DNA from 3 places in the Bacillus sp. Marseille-Q1617 genome. Region 3 is predicted to be linked to each of the others. Evidence: riboswitches for the same ligand, from Rfam matches in the RefSeq annotation. Region 3 holds a riboswitch; each other region holds the start of a gene.
What was found. Region 3 has a riboswitch for cyclic di-GMP ahead of HWX64_RS14540 (hypothetical protein). Riboswitches for the same ligand answer to the same signal wherever they lie in the genome.
Positions count from the first base shown of each region.

Region 1: another riboswitch for cyclic di-GMP. It lies ahead of HWX64_RS00550 (EAL domain-containing protein); the one in region 3 lies ahead of HWX64_RS14540 (hypothetical protein).
Region 2: another riboswitch for cyclic di-GMP. It lies ahead of HWX64_RS13365 (anti-repressor SinI family protein); the one in region 3 lies ahead of HWX64_RS14540 (hypothetical protein).

Region 1 is NZ_CAHJXM010000001.1:90,445-92,712, reverse strand. It holds gene HWX64_RS00555 (ABC transporter permease subunit) at 1-372, opposite strand, end outside; gene HWX64_RS00550 (EAL domain-containing protein) at 553-1,263, opposite strand; cyclic di-GMP riboswitch class II at 1,355-1,436, opposite strand; gene HWX64_RS00545 (DNA-3-methyladenine glycosylase) at 1,547-2,131, opposite strand; gene HWX64_RS00540 (P1 family peptidase) at 2,219-2,268, opposite strand, start outside.
Region 2 is NZ_CAHJXM010000002.1:361,546-363,813, forward strand. It holds gene HWX64_RS13360 (TasA family protein) at 1-339, shown strand, start outside; cyclic di-GMP riboswitch class I at 732-860, shown strand; gene HWX64_RS13365 (anti-repressor SinI family protein) at 895-1,029, shown strand; gene HWX64_RS13370 (helix-turn-helix domain-containing protein) at 1,059-1,379, opposite strand; gene HWX64_RS13375 (YwpF-like family protein) at 1,472-1,912, opposite strand; gene HWX64_RS13380 (single-stranded DNA-binding protein) at 2,175-2,268, shown strand, end outside.
Region 3 is NZ_CAHJXM010000002.1:628,490-630,757, forward strand. It holds gene HWX64_RS14535 (murein hydrolase activator EnvC) at 1-565, shown strand, start outside; cyclic di-GMP riboswitch class I at 830-918, shown strand; gene HWX64_RS14540 (hypothetical protein) at 1,060-1,332, shown strand; gene HWX64_RS14545 (hypothetical protein) at 1,412-1,729, opposite strand; cyclic di-GMP riboswitch class I at 1,752-1,846, opposite strand; gene HWX64_RS14550 (class I SAM-dependent methyltransferase) at 2,149-2,268, shown strand, end outside.

The DNA.
Region 1 (2,268 bases), on a different contig from region 3:
GACCGTTTCCAGGAGGTTCAACAGCTTTTTTAAAGGTGAAGACAACCAACGGGGAAGAAATACCGTGATGACAGTCAAAATAAACCCGACTGCGAGTCCGATCGCCAAAGCCCCGCCTAATACTTGTAAAGAATACAGATAAGGATCCCACAGCATATCCATGAAATGTTCCGTATATCCTTTATATGTATAACTCCAATTTTCTTTATCCCAAAATGCAAAGAAAAACTTAACAACTTCTTCGGAATACCCGATGAAGTTATAAAGGCCCCTTTCTCTCATTGCTTGTGGAGCAACGCTGATGGCAATGATCCCGAGAAATCCAAGAAAATAATAGAACACGAATTTAAGCGGAAACCTCCAAAATCTCATAGTAATCCCCTTTTTCTTTTTTTCTTCAGTTTAATTGATGTTGTAAATTTTTTCAATTTTATTTCAATTACAACAATTCAATTTCAAGTAAGCAGCGGAACCGGCTCATGGAAAAATGTAAGCATAACAAAAAGGGACACTCAGTCATGAATATAACCAAGCATCCCTATCTTTCATTATTCATGCCAGCAGCCGACTCGGACGGCCGAGAAAATAGCCCTGCCCAATCGTGATGCCAAGTTCCTTTGCCACAAGCATATCTTCTTCTTGTTCTATTCCTTCTAATATGATGAGTGTATCCCTGCCGTAGAATTGATGAAAGAAAGAGATAAAACGCTGTTTTCTTTCACATACAGCTAAATCTTTTGCAAAATAGCGGTCAAGCTTGATGATATCCGGTTCGAATTCGATGGCCTTTTTTATAGAAGCAGTCCCTTGTCCAAAATCGTCAATGGCATATAAAACATTGTATTGTTTAAGATTCTTTAGAGCCTTCAGTAATAAGGGATTCTGCCAGAGCTCATCTGAAGTCGATTCATTCAGCTCAAATACAAGCCGTCCAGAGAGTTCAGGATAGGTCTCCATGAGATGGTCGAAGTATTTATGAAAGCTTGGGTGTAAGAGCGTGGTCACATACACATTCAAGAACAGCTTTCCATTCTGGTTCTGATTATGCAAGAACCCCTCAATCGCTTTTGAAATCGATAGGGTATCAAGCTTATACAAAATGTTAGCCTTCATGGCCGTCTGGAAAAGCGTCTCTGGATTCTCCTTATAGATATTCCGCAGCAAAGCTTCATACCCGTAAAGCGATTGACAGTGATCAATTGTATATAATGGCTGATAATCATGATAGATAAAGTCATCTTGAAAAATCGTAAATATATTCATAAAACCCCTGTACTCTCTTATCGTAAGTTTTTTGGAATGGAATTCTTTATTTGAAACAAAAAAGACCACATGAAAGAACGTATGAATACGTTCGTATGTGGTCGGTTGCGCTACTAGCTCCCCAGAATGTAAGCGCCCATCTATCATTCAGGTTCACAGCTCCCAATATGCGAAATTTATCATTTTATGTAGAAAAAAATCTTAATAAGTAAAATATACCATAAAACTAGTACATTGGGAGTATTTTTTCATTATTTATTTGAAAATTTAGAATCCGTTACCGCTATCTGGATACATATGGATTCCCCTTCACCCAAAAACGCCATGGATATTCTCTTGCTTCCCCGGTGTTATCAATACCGATTCTTTTTCCTGAAGCAATTTCCAATGGGGTATATCCCTCTGTTATGATAAGCGGCGGCTCAGTATAAAATCTTCCATAGTCCTCCATGGTAATCCCTAAAGCTTTCGTCAATTTACCGGGGCCGCTCGTCCAGTTTTTCATCGGATGTCCTTTTCTTCTTTCCTCCATTAAGTCGAGACCCTCAAGCGGCTCGACCGCCCTGATCAGGATGGCATTAGGCACCCCGATTTCAGCGGATACCACATTGACCAGGCAATGGGTATGCATCAAATATGTATATATCCGGCCTGCTTCATGGAACATAATCTCCGTCCGCTTTGTCCGTCGATTGCCGAAGCTGTGGGCGGCCCTGTCTTCAGGACCCAGATAAGCTTCAGTTTCCACGATATAGCCTGAAGCAATTCCTTCCTCCGTTTCCTTTACGAGCACACAACCTAAGAGCGATTGAGCAAGCTCTAAGGTCGGCCTTTCGTAAAAAGAGAGAGGCAGAGGTGTGTAGTTCATCATTTCACATCCTTATCTAATTCCTTCCTTATATATTTCCTCTTTACCTGCAGGAAAAAACCTTTTAATTCAGCAAACCTTTTCCCCTTATTTCTTTAAACCGGTCAGGCACTCCAACGGAATGGCTTCCACTCGCC
Region 2 (2,268 bases), 270 kb from region 3:
AAAGAATTGGACGCCCGGGAACTTGAGAGCAATTCCTCTGAAATTCTGTATTTTAAAGTAGAAATACCATATGAACTCGGAAACGAATTTCAGGGGTTATCGACGGAATTTCAATTTAATTTTTTTGTAGAAGGGCCAATGGGGGCTGCACTTCCGGTCGATGGAAATGGTGTTTTACCATATACAGGAACAATTTATTATAAGATTTTAGTAGCGGGGATAGCACTATTGATAACAGGTATGAGCTTATATCTTTATACCAAAAGTAAGAAGAACGTAATGGCAGCATCAAACTTTAAGCTAGCAGAAAACCACCTTCGGGAAAGGAATGAGGTATAGTATGTATAGAAAAATCTGCACCCGATGTACGCGACCATCATTTAGCAGCACCGAATATGGTCAATGGATCTGTCCATCCTGCGGAAATGACTTAACTGATCATCCTTTTTACGACTCCAAAACCTTCCAGAATATTAATGAAAAAGTCCTTCCCTTAAAGAAGAAATTAGAAGCTTACCACATTAACATAAGGTGTAATAATTCGCAGTAATTCGACACAAGTTTCTTCGTTTCTTTTATCAATTAGCCTATTTTTAGTAAAATGATTAATCGTTTGTCAAAAAATAACAGTAAATGTAGGAAAAAAGTGTAAAAATAATTGTCAGAAAAGACAAAAAACAACAAAATTGAAGGTTGTTCATTAGTATAATGGGTATAGTTCTAAGGAGCTAGTCAGACAAAGGCAAACCTGCTGAAAAGCAGGGACGCAAAGTCACAGATCTAAGGTAAGAAGATGTGGAAAAAAGGTAATATACATAACTAATTGCACATTGGACGGCTAAGATGGCTGGATTGCCTGAAATACATATATGTATTTTGGGAGGAATGGTATTGATGAAGCGTGAACTTGATGTTGAATGGGTTGAACTAGTTAAACAGGCATTGGATGCAGGGATTTCAAAGAATGAAATTAGAGAGTATTTACAAAATCATAGTAAAAAAGCAGCTGAAGAATATAAAGTGGTTTAACGTAAAAAGTCTTGCAGAACCTGCAAGACTTATTTGTTGCCCAATTTCCATTTATTAAATTCAATAAACTCACGGAATTGTTCTTTCGTTATTCCAGAATCCATCGCTTCCTCTGCAATCTTGATCCATTCACGGTCAACTGCTGTGTTTTCGGATTCATCATGCAATAACGCGTCCATCGAGATTCCCAAAGCGGCAGAGACTTTTTCTAAAAACTGAATGGATGGGTTTTGTTGAATGTTGCGCTCGATGGAGCTCAGATATGACTTAGCAACCCCAGCTTTTTCAGCCAGCTCTGTCATAGACATTCTTTTTTCCTGTCTATACTTTTTCACTCTTTCCCCGATCATCGCGGACACCTGCCTATAAAATCGTTTCGATAATGTAATTATATCAAACCGTCAACGGGTACTCTACAAGAAGTTTACATATTCACGTAAAATTAGACGCTCGGTTTTGATGTTGCGGGGATACGCGGCTTGGATACCATCTTCTCGCGGAATTCTTTCATCAGTTCCTCACCGGAATATCCTCTTTGAAGCAAGTCGTCCAATAAAAGCTCGGCATATTCGTTCCGCTGCTTCTTTAATTTTCCTTCAAATAAAATACTCATGCGGCCGTTCATTTTCTTGATGCAGCGTATGGATGTCATGAAAGCGGCAGGATCATTTGCTTTGTGGGAAATGACGACCTGTATTTCCAAGTCGCTTTTTTTCTGCTGGGCCTTTTGGAAAAACTCAATGTGATCTTGGGGCATATATGTTTCGACAAGCCACGTCCTCTTCTCATCCTCTTTATTGATGATCAAACCGTCCTCAATTTCAAAATCCTGGAGTTCATCATTATCAACTACCTGCAGTGAAATCACTTTAAAGGTTTTCATGAACGAACATCTCCTATAAATAGGTATTGTTAAAAAAATTATATCACAGCGTGAAAAGAATCCCTAATATCAAATTGTGTTAAAAAAGTCTGATTTCCGATATTTGGCCTTATTTTGCGACGAAAATCGAAAATCTCCCTAGACGAATTTACCGAATCTAAGGCTGTTTTGGTTTTGAATTTCGGAAATTAACGATTTTACAAGCTTGAAAGAAGGGGTGTAAGATGAAATCATTCCAAAGAGAAAGGAGTGAAGAACGAAGGTGATTAATCAAGTAACCCTTGTAGGACGGCTGACCAAGGATCCCGAAACGAGGAAGACGATGGAAGGCAGGTCGGTCCTCAATGTAACCGTGG
Region 3 (2,268 bases):
GGCACGTTTAGCAGAACTTGCCCGCCAGCGTGAACTTGAGAAGAAGAGACAGGCAGAAGCAGAAGCTGCGAAACGCGCAGCAGCTCAAGCTCAAACTAGCACGAGCAGCAGCGGCGGTTCTACTGCAGCACCGGCACCGAGCACGCCTGTTAGTTCCGGAACTTGGACAAGACCGGCATCCGGTGCTATCACAACTGAGTACGGCTGGGATACATTGAACGGCAAGCCTCGTTACCACTATGGTATCGATGTCGCGGCACGAGGTAGTGTTCCAATCGTTGCAGCAGCAGATGGATATGTCATCAAGAGCCAATACAGCTCAAGCTACGGTAACGTTGTATACATCACTCACTCGATTAACGGAAAAACCTTTACTACAGTCTATGCCCATATGTCTTCTTCATCAGTAAGCAGCGGACAGCCTGTAGACAAAGGACAGCAAATCGGGTACATGGGGAACACAGGTTATTCCTTCGGTCAGCATTTACACTTTGAACTTCATGCAGGTTCATGGAATGCGTCGAAATCAAACTCTGTTAACCCGCGCCAATATATCAATTTCTAATAGAATAGTAGTCTATGAAAAATCCTGCCATATGTTTATGGCAGGATTTTTTTGGATAATAGTTTACAAAATACTTCTCTCTATTCTAATATTCATAAAAGAATAATCCTCGACCCTTACAAATCATACGCTATAATGTATAATGAAATAAATGTCGAAAAAGTAAGTTTTTTGCACAAAAACTCTTTCCTCTATTGCTGGTAACTGGTACTATAGTATTGTTGTGGATGAAACTAATTTATATCATTTGAACTATTTAACAACCTTCGATAACGGCAAACTAATTCGAAAGATTAGGACGCAAAGCCACGGATCTAACGTTTTTTTAAAACTATGACCGCCGGGCTACCGAAAAGGATTGGTACATAAATGAACGCTGTCGCCAACTGACAGTTTCATTTAGCCCGCCATTCTTTTTGGCGGGCTTATTTTTTTATAGAGCCCAAGGTCACTGCAGGCAGGCAAACATCTGAAAACAGAAAGGAGATTACAAGATGGAACAAATAAATACTTCTGATGTAAGAAGACAATTGAGAAGTTTTTGCAGGAGAAATCGTTCCTCTTTGAAGAAGTACAGCTCCTATACTGCGGAAGAAATCAGCGATATGGTATTAAGCAGGCTGGGCTGTGAAGAGGTTAAGAGAATCGTAGACGACATCCAGCTGATCGATCGCAGAGGCGGAAACACGGGATTTTACTTGTTGCTTATTTTAGAAGCACTGAAGGGTTCACAAAAAGCTAGTTCAAATGAGAGGGCAATTATATAATAAAACCGGAAGTCCAATTTTTTTGACCGCCGGTTTTTTTGTTATTTTAAATTGACCCTTCGTTAAGATCAATCCTCCATTATGCAGACTTCGATAGCCAATGCTCCAGGTTCTTTTCAGCCGTACGAATATCCATTGTGATGTTAGTGAGCAGTTCAAAATGGTGATCTCTTTCACCATGATGTTTCAATAATTGAAAGATAGCAGGCTTTTGATACTTGATCACTGTCATCACTTCCATCATTGGCAAGTAAGCTTCTTTAGGCTGAATGCGCAAAAAAGAGCATATGAGCTGGATATACTCACCTGCGTGCTTTTGTTCATCGCTACTCAATTCAATCAATGCATGTAACCTGCTTATATGACGTTTAATCGTTTGCAATTCTTCAAATGTCATTGTGATATCCCCTTTATCTTTTGTTGGCGGCCCGGCCATCCTGGCGGTAATGATAGAATCCGCCCTAAATCCGCAGCTATGCGTCCTTCCTTTTAAGGAAGTATGCCGTTTTCAACAGAAACCCGGACTTCCATCTTTTCCTTATTATCGACTGCCTGTCCTATCCCGTTAATCGTATTAAAGATAAAGTAATAGTTCTAAATTACTAAATTGAAATTTACGTTAAAGAAGTCAATCTACTTGATTGGTGTGGAGAAAAGCATCATACTTACATACATAAGAGGGTATCTTAGTTCAGACCGATTATTGCCCAAACGGTCTATATATCCGTAAAAGTGAAAAGAATGGAATAAACCGATTATTCTTCGATGGACTGACTATTCAGACCTAAACAAACCAACAAAACGGAGGGACCAACCATGCAAGGACACGGACATCTTTTTCAACACCACAAAGCATCCAAACTGCTCGATCCAAAACGGCAGGAAATGGTGCCGGTGGACAAAGTACTCGAGCTTCTTCAATTGGATAGAAATGAC